Regions from separate parts of the Nonomuraea sp. NPDC050691 genome, predicted to be linked through region 3. Evidence: riboswitches for the same ligand, from Rfam matches in the RefSeq annotation. Region 3 holds a riboswitch; each other region holds the start of a gene.
What was found. A riboswitch is a leader RNA that binds a small molecule or an ion and turns the genes downstream of it on or off. The one in region 3 is predicted to bind cyclic di-AMP.
Positions count from the first base shown of each region.

Region 1: it holds a riboswitch for cyclic di-AMP, as region 3 does, so the genes downstream of both, AB0H81_RS16585 (hypothetical protein) here and AB0H81_RS03525 (NlpC/P60 family protein) in region 3, are expected to answer to the same signal.
Region 2: it holds a riboswitch for cyclic di-AMP, as region 3 does, so the genes downstream of both, AB0H81_RS11070 (hypothetical protein) here and AB0H81_RS03525 (NlpC/P60 family protein) in region 3, are expected to answer to the same signal.
Region 4: it holds a riboswitch for cyclic di-AMP, as region 3 does, so the genes downstream of both, AB0H81_RS39335 (C40 family peptidase) here and AB0H81_RS03525 (NlpC/P60 family protein) in region 3, are expected to answer to the same signal.

Region 1 is NZ_JBFAIA010000036.1:14,089-17,287, forward strand. Features, by position in the region: gene AB0H81_RS16575 (DeoR/GlpR family DNA-binding transcription regulator) at 1-291, shown strand, start outside; gene galT (galactose-1-phosphate uridylyltransferase) at 294-1,373, shown strand; cyclic di-AMP (ydaO/yuaA leader) riboswitch at 1,441-1,576, shown strand; gene AB0H81_RS16585 (hypothetical protein) at 1,632-2,543, shown strand; gene katG (catalase/peroxidase HPI) at 2,649-3,199, opposite strand, start outside.
Region 2 is NZ_JBFAIA010000019.1:23,551-26,749, forward strand. Features, by position in the region: gene AB0H81_RS11065 (alpha/beta hydrolase) at 1-153, opposite strand, end outside; gene AB0H81_RS11070 (hypothetical protein) at 391-1,260, opposite strand; cyclic di-AMP (ydaO/yuaA leader) riboswitch at 1,450-1,587, opposite strand; gene AB0H81_RS11075 (DUF5302 domain-containing protein) at 1,843-2,043, opposite strand; gene AB0H81_RS11080 (aldo/keto reductase) at 2,132-2,992, opposite strand; gene AB0H81_RS11085 (DUF1232 domain-containing protein) at 3,126-3,199, shown strand, end outside.
Region 3 is NZ_JBFAIA010000005.1:59,001-62,199, forward strand. Features, by position in the region: gene AB0H81_RS03520 (LuxR C-terminal-related transcriptional regulator) at 83-295, shown strand; gene AB0H81_RS03525 (NlpC/P60 family protein) at 314-1,354, opposite strand; cyclic di-AMP (ydaO/yuaA leader) riboswitch at 1,360-1,515, opposite strand; gene AB0H81_RS03530 (amino-acid N-acetyltransferase) at 1,781-2,350, shown strand; gene AB0H81_RS03535 (RDD family protein) at 2,436-3,199, shown strand, end outside.
Region 4 is NZ_JBFAIA010000206.1:1,303-4,501, forward strand. Features, by position in the region: gene AB0H81_RS39325 (M48 family metallopeptidase) at 1-193, opposite strand, end outside; gene AB0H81_RS39330 (hypothetical protein) at 397-1,275, opposite strand; gene AB0H81_RS39335 (C40 family peptidase) at 1,566-1,979, opposite strand; cyclic di-AMP (ydaO/yuaA leader) riboswitch at 2,167-2,326, opposite strand; gene AB0H81_RS39340 (NlpC/P60 family protein) at 2,789-3,199, opposite strand, start outside.

The sequences.
Region 1 (3,199 bases), on a different contig from region 3:
GCGATCCGCAGGCTGCACGTGGACACGCTGTTCCTCGGGGTGCACGGCATGAGCGTGCGGGCGGGGTTCACCACGCCGAACCTGCTGGAGGCGGAGACCGACAGGGAGCTGGTGGCCGCGGCGCACCGGCTGGTGGTCCCCGCCGACCACACGAAGTGGAACACGGTCGGCATCAGCACGATCGCCGAGCTGGCCGAGGCCGACGTCGTCATCACCGACGCGGGGCTGCCCGAGGACGCACGTAACGAACTGGCCGAACGGGCCGGGCAACTGATCATCGCTGAGGGGTAGCCGTGAAGCGCACCATCACCCAACTGGCCGACGGCCGGGAGCTGATCTACTTCGACCGGAGGGACGACGCCGACCGGAGCGCGATCGACCGCCGGCCGCTCGATCCGCGTCCGGTGGCGTCCGAGCTGCGTTACGACCCGCTGACCGAGGAGTGGATCGCGGTCGCGGGGCACCGGCAGACGCGCACGTTCATGCCGCCGGCGGACGAGTGCCCGCTGTGCCCGTCCTCGGACACGCGAGCCTCGGAGATCCCGGCGCACGACTACGACGTGGTGGTCTTCGAGAACCGCTTCCCCTCGTTCTCCATGAATCTCGGGACATATCGGGATGTGGGGGGTCTGAGCGAGGTTCGTCCGGGCGTGGGGAGGTGTGAGGTGGTGTGCTTCACCTCGGAGCACTCCTCGTCGTTCTCCCGGCTGTCCGACGCGCAGGTCGAGCTGGTGATGGAGGCCTGGGCCGACCGCACGGCGGAGCTGTCCGCGATCGACGGCGTGGAGCAGGTCTTCTGCTTCGAGAACCGCGGCGAGGAGATCGGCATCACGCTGACCCACCCGCACGGCCAGATCTACGCCTACCCGTACGTCACGCCCCGCACGCGGCTCCAGCTCGGCGCCGCCGCGCGGCACGCGGCCCGGCACGGAGGCAACCTGTTCGCGGACGTGCTGGCGGCCGAGCGCGCCGCCGGGACGCGGGTGGTGGCCGCCAACGAGCTGTGGACGGCGTTCGTGCCGGCCGCGGCGCGCTGGCCGTACGAGGTGCACGTCTACCCGCACCGGCAGGTCCCGGACCTCGCCGCGCTGACACAGGAGGAGCGCGCCGCCTTCGCGCCGCTCTACACCTCGGTTCTGCGGGCGCTCGACGGGATGTTCGGCGTCGCCATGCCGTACGTCTCGGCCTGGCACCAGGCTCCGGTACGGCAGGAGCGCGAGCTGGGGTACCTGCATCTGGAGCTGTTCAGCATCCGGCGGGCGCCGGGCAAGCTGAAGTACCTGGCGGGGTCGGAGTCGGCGATGGGCGCGTTCGTCAACGACGTGCTGCCCGAGGAGGCGGCGCGCCTGCTCCGATCACAGGTAGATCACTGATTGATCTCCGCTTGGAGTCGCATTACTGCGTTTTTACCACTAGCATCCCTTTTGTCCCGGTCGTCGCGGCCGGGACACGCCTAATCCCGGGCGCGTCGCCCGGAAGCCGGGGACCCACCGTACCTGGGGTGAATCCACGTCCGTGGTAGGGACCTCCCATCCCGAACCCGTCAGCTAACCCGGTCGGCAGAGGGAGAGGAATCCTCAGTGGCGCCCGCGTCCCCCACGCGCTTTGCCATCAATTTCGTCATCGGCCTCGTGATCGCCACCGTCGCCTTCGGCGCGGCCACCGCGACCGCGGCCCCCAAGCCCAGCGAGGCCGAGCTGCGCGCCGAGCTGAAGGAACTGAACGACAAGGTCGACAAGCTCATCGAGAGCTACAACCTCAAGCGGGTCGAGCTGGCCGAGGCCCAGCAGGCCGCCGAGACGGCCGGCAAGCGGCTGTCCGCCGCCGAGCAGGCGGTCACCTCGGCGGAGACCCGGGTCGCCCAGATCGCCCAGATGCGCTACCAGAGCGGCGACCCGGCCGTGCTCGGCTTCGCGTTCCCCGGCAACGCCACCGGCGCGGCCGTCGTGGAGCAGATGATCGCCGAGCAGCAGGCGGTCGTGCGGAACGTCGCCAAGGCCCGCGACGAGAAGAGGAAGGCGGCCGAGGAGGCCACCGCGCTGGCCGCCCGCATCCGCACCGAGACGGCGGACGTGGCCAAGCGGCGCGACGAGGCCCAGGACGTCATCGACGCCATCGAGAAGAAGCTCAAGGACCTCGTCCCGGTCAGCACCGGCCGCCGCTCCGACGGCACCTGGGCGCCCCAGCTGCCCTCGGGGTCCGACAACATCACGCCCCGCACCCGGGCGATGCGCGAGCTGATCGAGAAGAACTTCTCCCTGCCGTTCACCGTCGGCTGCTTCCGCTCGGGGGCGAGCGGCGAGCACCCGCTGGGCCGGGCGTGCGACTTCATGATGAGCACGGGCGGCACCATGCCCAGCGCGGCCAACAAGGCCCTCGGCGACCGCGTCGCCGCCTGGGCGCTGGAGAACAGGGCCAAGCTCGGGGTGAAGTACGTGATCTGGCAGCAGCGCATCAACATGGGCTCCGGCTGGAGGGCCATGTCGGACCGCGGCAGCATCACCGAGAACCACTTCGACCACGTGCACATCTCGATGAACTGAACCACCCGGCCGTACCCGCGGCCGCCGGTGACCGGACCCATGGCGGACGAGCCCGGCCGATCCATCGTGATCGGCCGGGCTCGGCGCTCGTCGGGTGGAGAAGGGTCAGGCGAGGTCGAACCGGTCGAGTTCCATGACCTTGGTCCAGGCCGCGACGAAGTCGGTCACGAACTTCTCGCGGGCGTCCTGGCTGGCGTAGACCTCCGCGAGGGCTCGCAGCTGGGAGTTGGAGCCGAAGATGAGGTCGACCGCGGTAGCGGTCCACTTCACCTCATCGGTGGCCACGTCACGGATCTCGTACACGTGCTCCTCGGAGTCCGACGCCTTCCACCGGGTGCCCGGCGAGAGCAGGTTGGTGAAGAAGTCGTTGGTCAGCACGCCGGGCCGGTCGGTGAGGACGCCGTGCTTGGTGCCGCCGACGTTGGCCCCGAGGGAACGCAGGCCGCCGATCAGGACGGTCATCTCCGGCGGGGTCAGGTTGAGCATGTAGGCACGATCGACGAGCAGCACCTCCGGCTGGGTCTTCTCGCCGGAACGCAGGTAGTTGCGGAACCCGTCGGCCCGCGGCTCGAGCACCCGGAAGGACTCGACGTCGGTCTGCTCCTGAGTGGCGTCGGTGCGGCCCGGGCGGAACGGCACCGTCACCGCCACGCCGG
Region 2 (3,199 bases), on a different contig from region 3:
GTGCCCCTGCTCGGCGAGGAGGAGGCAGAACGCGTCGTCCCAGTGGATGAGCTGGGCGCCCAGGCCCATGACCAGGAGGAGGGGGCGGGCACCGGGAGTGCCGAAGCTCTCGTAGGCGATCTCGATGCCGTTGACCTTAACGCGCGCGATCACGTCCAACAGAATGACATTCGGACCGCAACGGGGTAAAGGGCCCGGAAAGGCGTCACCCCGCCCCGGAACCGCCGGGGCGGCGGCGGTCCGGAGCGGGGTGACAAGGGGCCTGGATGGAGAGGCAGGCAGGCCCCTTGGGTAGGGCCGGACCGGACGGGGTGGCGTCCGGACCCGGCCGCATGGTCGGGGTGCCGGCCGGCGTGCCGTCTGGGGGGACGGCGGCCGGTCCGGCGGGGGTCAGCTCTTGACGAGCAGCTTGCGCAGGCGGTCGCGGCCGAGGTACGCGCCGCCGCCGACCGCGGCCACGCCCATCAGGGCGAGGCCGGCCGAGGTGCTCAGGCCCTGGTCGCCGGAGCCGGCGTCGCCGGCCTCGGCGGTCTTGACGGTCTCGGCGGTGGTGCCGCGGGAGGTGTGCTCGGAGGCGGTCACCACACCGGCGTCGTCCTTGCCGGCCTTGTCGCTCTTGTCGCTCTTGTTGTTCTTGGAGACGGAGGCCGCCTCACCGGCGGAGCCGGCGCCGGACTCCTCCGGAGCGGTGGACTTGTCCTCGGCGAGCAGCGGCGGCTTGGCCGGGTTGGCGTCGACGCGGCGCCAGGCGCCGGAGGCGAAGGAGACGGGGAGGTTCTTCTTGCCCGGGCCGCTGCCCCACTTGGTGATGACGTAGCTCACCTTGATGTGGCCCTGGCCGCCGACGCCGTCCACGCCGAGCGTCTCGGAGTTGAAGCGGCCGCCGGTGAGCTGGGCGAAGGTCTTGGCGTCGAGGTCGAGCATGACGCCGCTGCTGGAGGGCACACCCGGGCCACGGTCGCCGACGAAGAACGGGGCCTTCTTGCCCTTGTAGACGACGTAGCCCTCGGTCATGAGGGGCCAGCTCGGGCTGGCGGCCAGGCCCTTCTGCATGGGCTTGCCGCTGGCCGGCAGGCCGGTGTCGCCGGCGCGGCCGGAGGAGTCGTCCCAGAAGTAGGACGCCGTGGTGGCGCCCTTGAGGAGGACCTTCTGGTCGTCGTCGGTGTCGGCGTGCGCCGCGGTGCCGGCGCCGATGGTGAGTGCGCCGAGTACGGCCGCCGTCAGAAGGCTGAAAGAACGCATGCCAAGTCGTGCGGACATGTGTTGGAAGAGTCCTTTGCGTGGGGTACAGGAGGGCGCGCTCGCTCAGATGGGGGCGTAGCCGGGCAGAAGTGCCAACGGGCGCTACGCGGGAGCGCGAGGGAAGGTAAATCAGGGGGAAGGGGGGATGCCGCTCAGGCGGCCGGTGTCACTGCCCCGTCCGGGGGTACGCGGTAGCGCATCGAAGTCTTGTCCTCTCCATCTCGCCTACCGGGTTAGCTGACGGGTTCGGGCGTGGAGATGCCCTACCGGCCCGGGTCGGGCCGGATTCACCCCAGAGGTTGGTTCCCCGGTTCCCGCGGGAGCGGGATTCGGCGCCGGTCAGCCGCCGCTTCCTGGCGAAGGGCTAGGTCACTGGCCGGTAACAGGTTCGACTCTAGCGAGCGAACCGGACAATAGCAAAGGAAACCCCATAAATCGGGTGAAGATCTACCTTTCAGGCAAAGAAATGGAGGGGTACGGCATGCCGTACCCCTCCAGAAAACCAGCTTTCAGCGCGTGCTCAGGACGCGTGTCCGCCCAGGACGCGTCGACCTCCGGACACGTGCCTGCTCAGGACGCGCGCCGCCCGCTCAGGACGCGTCAGCCTCCACTCTTGCGGCGGAAGGAGCGCTTGCTGGCGGCCGGCCCGTGAGCACCGTGGATCTTGGAAGCGTCGCCGCCCTTGCCACCAGCGCCCGAATCGGCCTGCCGGGCACGCTTGCGCTCCAAGGCCTCCCGGAACTTGCGCTTCAACTCGTCCTCGGGAGTTTCGCTGGCTTCCGGCTCCGGTGTTTCCGTCATGAGGACCTCCTGGTGTTGGGGACGTTCAAAGCTTCGCACGCCCGTACCCGCCGTGCGAAACCGGCCGACCGCGTCAGCGCCGGACGGGTCAGCCGTTCAGCAGCCTGAGCTCCTCGGAGGTCAGCACAAGATCGGCCGCCGCCACCGAGTCGAGGATGCTCTCCGGCCGGCTCGCCCCGGGGATGGGGATCACGACCGGGCCGCGGGCCAGCTCCCAGGCCAGGCAGACCCGCTGCGGCGACACCCCGCGGCCCTCGGCCACCTTGGCGAACGCCTCGTACTCGCCGCCGAGCCGCCCCGCCGCGCTGATCCCGCCCAGCGGCGACCACGGCAGGAACGCCACTCCCAGCTCCTCGCACACGTCCACCTCCGGCTCGGAGGAGCGGAAGGCGGGCGAGTACTGGTTCTGCACGCTCGCCAGCCGGCCGCCCAGGATGTCGTAGGCCGTCCTGATCTGGCTGGGGTCGGCGTTGGAGATCCCGGCCATCCGGATCTTGCCGGCGTCGAGCAGGTCGCGCAGCGCGCCGATCGTCTCCGCGTACGGCACGGACGGATCGGGCCGGTGGTGCTGGTAGAGCCCGATCGCCTCCACACCCAGGGCCTTGAGGGACCGCTCGCACGCCTCGACCAGGTACGACGGCCGGCCGTCGACGGCCCAGCCGCCCCCGGGAACGCGGGTGTGGCCGCCCTTGGTCGCCACCAGCACCGCGTCCCGGTCGCCGCCCCAGCTCGCCAGCGCCTTGGCGACCAGCCGCTCGTTGTGCCCGACCTGGTCGTGGGCGGGGGTGTAGGCGTCGGCCGTGTCGATCAGCGTCACGCCGGCGTCCAGGGCCGCGTGGATCGTCCGGATCGACTGATCCTCGTCGGGCATGTGTCCCGCCACCGACATGGGCATCGCGCCGAGACCGATGGAACTGACGGTGGTCTGTCCGAGTGGTCGCGTGTTCATGTCCACATCCTCCTCTCGTGCCGATCGAAAGAGGAAGGCGCCCTTACCGGTGCGGGTCGCGCCGGCCGCGCCGACCGTAAAGTGGAGCCGTACCGGAGGGGCACGAGGGAACGGAAACGAGGTCGGGAACGCCGTGCGGGGCTGGCTGATCGGGCTCGCCGTCACCGTCGTGTGCGTGGCGGCCACCTGGGGCGTGCTCTTCCTCCT
Region 3 (3,199 bases):
GTATGCGTTTACCGTCTGCGGAGCGAACAGCTTTGCACGGGCCGACGACGACTCCGGACTGCTGTTGGGGGGAGGGCTCCCGATGGATGTGCTCACCGATCAGGTTGAGCTTAGCCACGCCGATCTAGCCTTGCTGGCGGAGCTTGCCAAGGGAGTCACCGTCGATCGGGTGGGCAGGCGCCTCGACATCAGCGGGCGCACCGTACGCCGCCGGCTGCGCGGCATCTGCGACCGCATCGGGGTCGCCACGGCCATCGAGGCCGTGGCGTGGGCCGCCCGCCGCCAGCTCATCTGACCGCCCTGCGCCTCGCGCTCAGTTGGCGACGCGGACGGCGCCCACGAACGGCCGGTTGGCCAGCGACGCCACCCTGACGACGTCGCCCGTGCGCGGCGCGTGGACCATCATGTTGCCGCCGATGTAGATGCCGACGTGGTGCAGGTCGCTGTAGAAGAAGACCAGGTCGCCGGGCCGCAGCTCCTCCCTGGAGATGTGCCGGCCGGCGGTCCACTGGCTGCCGGTGTAGTGGGGCAGCGAGATGCCGACCCGCTGGTAGGCGGCCATGACCAGGCCCGAGCAGTCGTACGAGCCCGGCCCCTCGGCGCCCCACACGTACGGCTTGAGCTGCTGCGTGAGGGCCCACCTGGCCGCCTCGGCGGCCTTGCCCGCGCCCGCGATCGGCAGGGCGACGCGCTGGGCGCGCGTGCCGGGACGGCCCGCCTCGCCGATCGCCCGCCTGAACAGGTTGCTCTCCACCTTGGCCACCAGCTTGACGATCTTGTCCCGCTTGGTGTCGAGGTCGTCGACGAGCTTCTCGACCTCGTCGATGTGGGCCTTGGCCTCGTCCTTGGCCTGCCTGGCCTGCTCCATGGCCTTGACGACCTGGTTGACCTCCTGGCCCGCCTCCTGCTCCAGCGCGTAGCTGGTGGCGGCCCGGTCGAGGAAGCCGTCGGGGTCCTCGGCGCCCAGCATGGTGAAGGCGTGGCCGAGGCCGCCCGTCATGTACTCCTGCTGAGCCAGCTGCCGGGTCCTGGCGCGCTTGGCGGAGAGGTCGGCCTCACTGGTGGCCAGCACCTTCTTGGCCTGCTCGGCCGACTTGCGGGCGCTCTTCAGCTTCTCGCGCTGGCCGTTGTACTGCTCGCTGAGGGTCTCGATCTGGGTGTGCATCGCTTCGACCCGCTTGGACAGCTCCTCCAGGGAGGGCTCGGGGTCGGCGGTGGCGGCTCCGGACGGGATCACGAAGCTGAGCGCCACCACGGCGGCGCTCAGGACGGCGAAACGGCGCAGGAGCGCCTGTTTCGGGGGGCGGGCATGCCGGCCCGCCCTCGTCCTTCCGCGACCGCGCGTACGCTTCACCGACCAGCTCCTCTCATCGACGCCTACCGGGTTAGCTGACGGGTTCGGGCCGGAGCAGCCCTACCGAGCGTGTGCTCGGATTCACCCCATGTGGTGGCATTCGTGAGCTCGCCACCGGCGGGTCCCCGGTTCCCCGTACGGGGATTGGGCGCGTCCCACGCGGGGGTCGCGCGGGTGACATCGTCGCTGGACATTAGTGCACCTCGGGTTCCTGCTCAACCAGAACTGCCAAGTCTGTAGAGGTATCGCTACCGAAGGGTCACTAGGTGACAAGGGGTCCCCTGCTGCCTGTCCGACTTTATGTCTACTTTGCCATGGGTTGGGACGCGCGTTGCCTGGACGGAAGAGGCTGGAGTGACATGTCGGATGCCGGAGGCGGAGAGGATTTTGGTACGAGCCGTAATGGGATCTGTACTCTGGATGCCCATGGAACAGGTCGCCGAAGTCACCGTGTCTGACACCGACATCGTGGTGCGTCGCGCCCGCACGTCGGATGTCAGGACGATCAGGCGCCTGGTCGACACCTATGCCGGTGCCGGTCCACGTCTCCTGGAGAAGGCCACCGTCACCCTGTACGAGGACGTGCAGGAGTTCTGGGTCGCCGAGCGAGGCGGCGCCGTCGTCGGCTGCGGCGCCCTCCACGTGCTCTGGGAGGACCTGGCCGAGATCAGGACGGTCGCCGTGGACCCCGCCTTCCGTGGGCTGGGCATCGGCCACCGGATCGTCTCCGCGCTGATCCGCACCGCGAGGGAGCTCGGGCTCAGCCGGGTGTTCTGCCTGACCTTCGAGGTCGACTTCTTCGCCCGTCACGGGTTCCGGCGGATCCAGGGCACCCCGGTCTCCCCGGAGGTCTACGCCGAGCTTCTGGCCTCGTACGACGAGGGCGTGGCGGAGTTCCTCGACCTCGAGCACGTCAAGCCCAACACCCTGGGCAACACCCGCATGCTGCTCCATCTGACATCCGGTGACGCCGACCTTGACCAACGAGAAAGGTGATTGTTGATACCTATGTCGATACGTTGGGCAGCACAGGCATGTGTCCTGACATGTGCTACATGCACTCTCGAAGCGAGGTGACACGGTGAGCACCGGACAGCCGCCGTATCCACAGGACGAATCCGGCGAGCACGCTGCCGGGACTCCCCAGTACGGACAACCCCCGAACCGCCCCCACGGTGAGGCCGATCCCGACGCGACGGTCGTGGGCTACCGCGCCGAGGACTACGGTCAGCCGGGCTACGGCCAGCCGCAGTACGGGCAGCAGCCCGGCTACGGTCAGCAGGGCCAGTCGCAGCCCGGCTACGGCCAGCAGCCCCAGCAGGGCTACGGTCAGGGCCAGCAGCAGTACGGCCAGCAGGGCTACGGTCAGCAGGGCCAGCCGCAGTACGAGCAGCAGGGCTACGGCCAGCAGGGCCAGTCGCAGCCCGGCTACGGCCAGCCCCAGCAGGGCTACGGCCAGGGCCAGCAGCAGTACGGGCAGCAGCAGCAGTACGGGCAGCCCGGCGGCCAGCAGCAGTACGGGCAGAACGCCGCGTACGGCCAGCAGCCGCCCTCCCAGCCCGACTACGGCCGGCAGCCGCCCTCCCAGCCGGAGTACGGCCAGCAGGGCTACGGCCAGCAGCCCCCCTCGGGCCAGCAGTACGGCCAGCAGCCTCCCTCAGGCCAGCAGTACGGCCAGCCCGGCTACGCGCCCCCGCCCCAGCAGGGCTACGGCCAGCAGCAGTACGGGCAGCAGCCGCCCTCCCAGCCCGGCTACGGCCAGCCCCAGCAGGGCTACGGCCAGGGGCAGCAGCAGTACGGCCAGCAGGGCTACGGTCAGCAGGGCCAGTCGCAGCCCGGCTACGG
Region 4 (3,199 bases), on a different contig from region 3:
CGGGGGCGACGTACGGCGCGGAAGGGGGCAGCGCCCGCCAGGGCGTGGTGACGATCACGACGGCCACGGTGGCGAGGCCGAGCACGGCGCACACCACCCCGGCCTGCCGCCACCCGGCCGCGGCCTGACCGCTTCCCGTGCCCGTCCCGGGCATGTCGGGCCCCGGCTCCCCGTCCCGGGGCGAACCAGGCACGCCAGGCACCGATCCGCCACCCCCGGACGCACCAGAGACGCCCCTCACCGATTCCCCGCTGCCCCCGGAGGCATCAGAGACGCCGGGCACCGATCCCCCGCCCACGGACGAGCCGGGCACGTTCGCCTGCGGCTCGTCCGGGCCGGACGCGTCCGCCGGGGGGAACGTGTCCCCCACCTGCCCGTCCTTCGTCACGTGTCCCCCTACGCCAGCTTCTCACGCACGTACGCGCGCCAGCCCGCCGTCAGCCTCGCGGCGGGGAGCCCGGCGGCGGCGAGCGCGCGGTCGGCGCCCCGCGTCCTTGCATCACGGTAGAGCCTCACCAGCGTCCGCTCTCCGCGCCACTCGGCGACGAACCGGCACGCGAGCCACGCCTCCTGATAGACCGCCGCCAGCCTGGACGAGCCGGGCGCGAAGTCGGCAGCCCCTGGTAGATGTCCAGGCGTCCTCCCGGCCCGCACCTCAGCGGCCAGCTCGGCGGCGGCCACCGGCACGGCCAGGCCGGCGTCGCGGTAGGCGACGTAGTCGGCGAACCCCTCGTACAGCCAGGGTGGCAGCCCGCCGGTGCCGGCGGCGACGTGGGTGAGCTCGTGGGCCAGCACGACGTCCCGGCCGACGGCGGTGAGCCGGCCGAACGCCTCGGGCACGACGACGACCCGCCCTCCGTCGGCCATGGCGGCCAGCCCTTCGACGCCCGTGACGCCGGCCAGCCGCGCGGCCTCGGCCGAGGAGGCGGGCACGAGCACGAGGGGCCGCACGGGGGCCTGGAGAACGGCGGAGACACGCGCGCCGGCGGTGTCGGCGCGGTGAGCCAGGTCCCGGAGAAGCGCCGCGTCGGCCCGGTGCCCCAGCACGAGGGACCGCGCGCCCGACACGGCCTGAGTCTCCCCCGGCCACGGTTCGGCCTCCATGCCGGCGCCGGAGTGGCCGGGTGTCGTGACCTTCGTGTCGGAGCGCCGTGGTGGGCCGTACTGGGCGTCCTGGAGCTCGGTGCCGGTAGGGCGGGGAGTGGACGCGGCGGCGAGCGCGAGCAGGGGCGCAACCCCCGCCAGCACGGCACGACGGCTCACCCGGGCGGACACGCTGTCCGATCGTACCGGGCCGTCCGCCCGCCGCCCCCCGCTTCCCCACTTCCGCGCTTCCGCCGCCCCAGGCTCCCGCCCTTCCGCCCTTCCGCCCTTCCGCCCTTCCGCCCTTCCGCGATGCGACGCGGTGCGGTGCGGTGCGGTGCGACGCGACGCGACGCGACGATGCCCCGTGATCCCCGTTCGCGCCCCGCTCTTCACCGACAGGTCCCTGGTCATGTCCCGCGATGCGCGCGTGAACGCACGAAGACCCCGTCCCCAACCCGGGACGGGGTCTTCGTGAGTGCTTACAGACCCGGACGTACCGCACCCACGAACGACGACTTGCGCCATCCGCTGAGCTTCTCGATGCGTACCGTCAGGCCTGTGCGCGGCGAATGGACCATCTTGCCGTGGCCGATGTACATGCCCACGTGGCCGAGTCCCCGGAAGAACATCAGGTCGCCTGGCTGGAGGTTCTTCCAGGAGACCTTCTTCTTGATGCGCGCGTACTGGCTGTTCGTCACGCGGGGGATGCTCACGCCGGCCTTCTTCCAGGCGTACTGGACGAGGCCGGAGCAGTCGAAGGCGCCAGGGCCGGTGCCGCCGTAGCGGTACGGGTCACCGATCTGGGCCTTCGCCACGGCGACGGCCGTGTGGGCCTTCGCCTGCTGCCGGGCGGCTTTCGACGCCTTCGCCGTCTTACGGGTGGCCTGCTTCACGGACGCGGCGGCCGTGCCCGCCGAAACCGTGGAAACGCCGGCCGTTGTGCTCGTCGTCCCTTGTGCCTGGGCAGCCGGGGCATGGAGGACCAGACCTCCGGCCGTCACGGTCATGGTGAGTGCGACACCACTCAGGGCGATACGGGACAGACGGGGGTTGTGCGAGGAGGTAGACAGGATTTCTCCTTGGATCTTCCACGAACGCCTACCGGGTTAGCTGACGGATTCGGGCCTGGAAGTCGCCCTACGGCGCGCTCGCGCGCCGATTCACCCCTGATCCCGGGTTCGGGATCGCTGGGTCCCCGGCTCCGTGCCTCCTGGCTGCACGGACTCGGCAGGACACCGCCGACACAAGTACGGATGTTTACGGCGGTGACCGCTGGATCTCTATCTCGTCCACATCGGGAGGACCGATGTTGGCTCGCGACGCCATGGCTTGTTCGCCGCGACGCCAGAAGTTACGCGGACAAGTCATGGAACGGCAAAGCCACCGTCAAGCTGTAAAGATCGCCATAAGGTGTCAGTAAGACGATGAAGCCCTGCTTGCCACCATGATTCGTTACGTAAATGTGACTCTGCTCACACTTGACGAACCACTGGCCTGTCAGGACGCTTTCGTCGCATTTGTCAGGTTTGTACCGGGCGACTCGCCAGGCCACGTGACCATGAAAGGCGACAGATCGTTTCGGTTCTTTACTCCCGTACCGGCACGGAATAGCGGCAGGCTTGCTAAACTGCCCCGCCACGCGCAGCGAAAGGGGGCTCCCAGCCGCAGCCGGAAGCCCCCGGAATCGAGAACGAGGCGGTCCTCAGGGACGGATGGCGCCCACGATGCTGCCGCCGTACGAGGAGAGCGTGACGACCTTGACCACGTCGCCCGTCTGCGGCGCGTGAACGATCTGGCCGTTGCCCGCGTAGATGCTGACGTGGCCCAGACCATTGCTGAAGATGAGGTCACCTGGCTGGAGCTCGTTCAGCGAGACCTTGCGCGAGGTGCCCCACGCCCACTGCTGCCAGGTCGTCCGCGGCAGGGAGACGCCGGCCGCGCGCCAGGCGGCCTGGGTGAGGCCCGAGCAGTCCCAGCCGCCGGGGCCGGTGCCGCCGAACACGTACGGCTTGCCGACCTGCGCGTACGCGAACCTCAGGACGGCCCCCGCGTTGCCCGAGGCCGGGCCGGTGTACTTGATGCCGGTGCTGTTCGGGTTGCCCGCCCGGTAGGC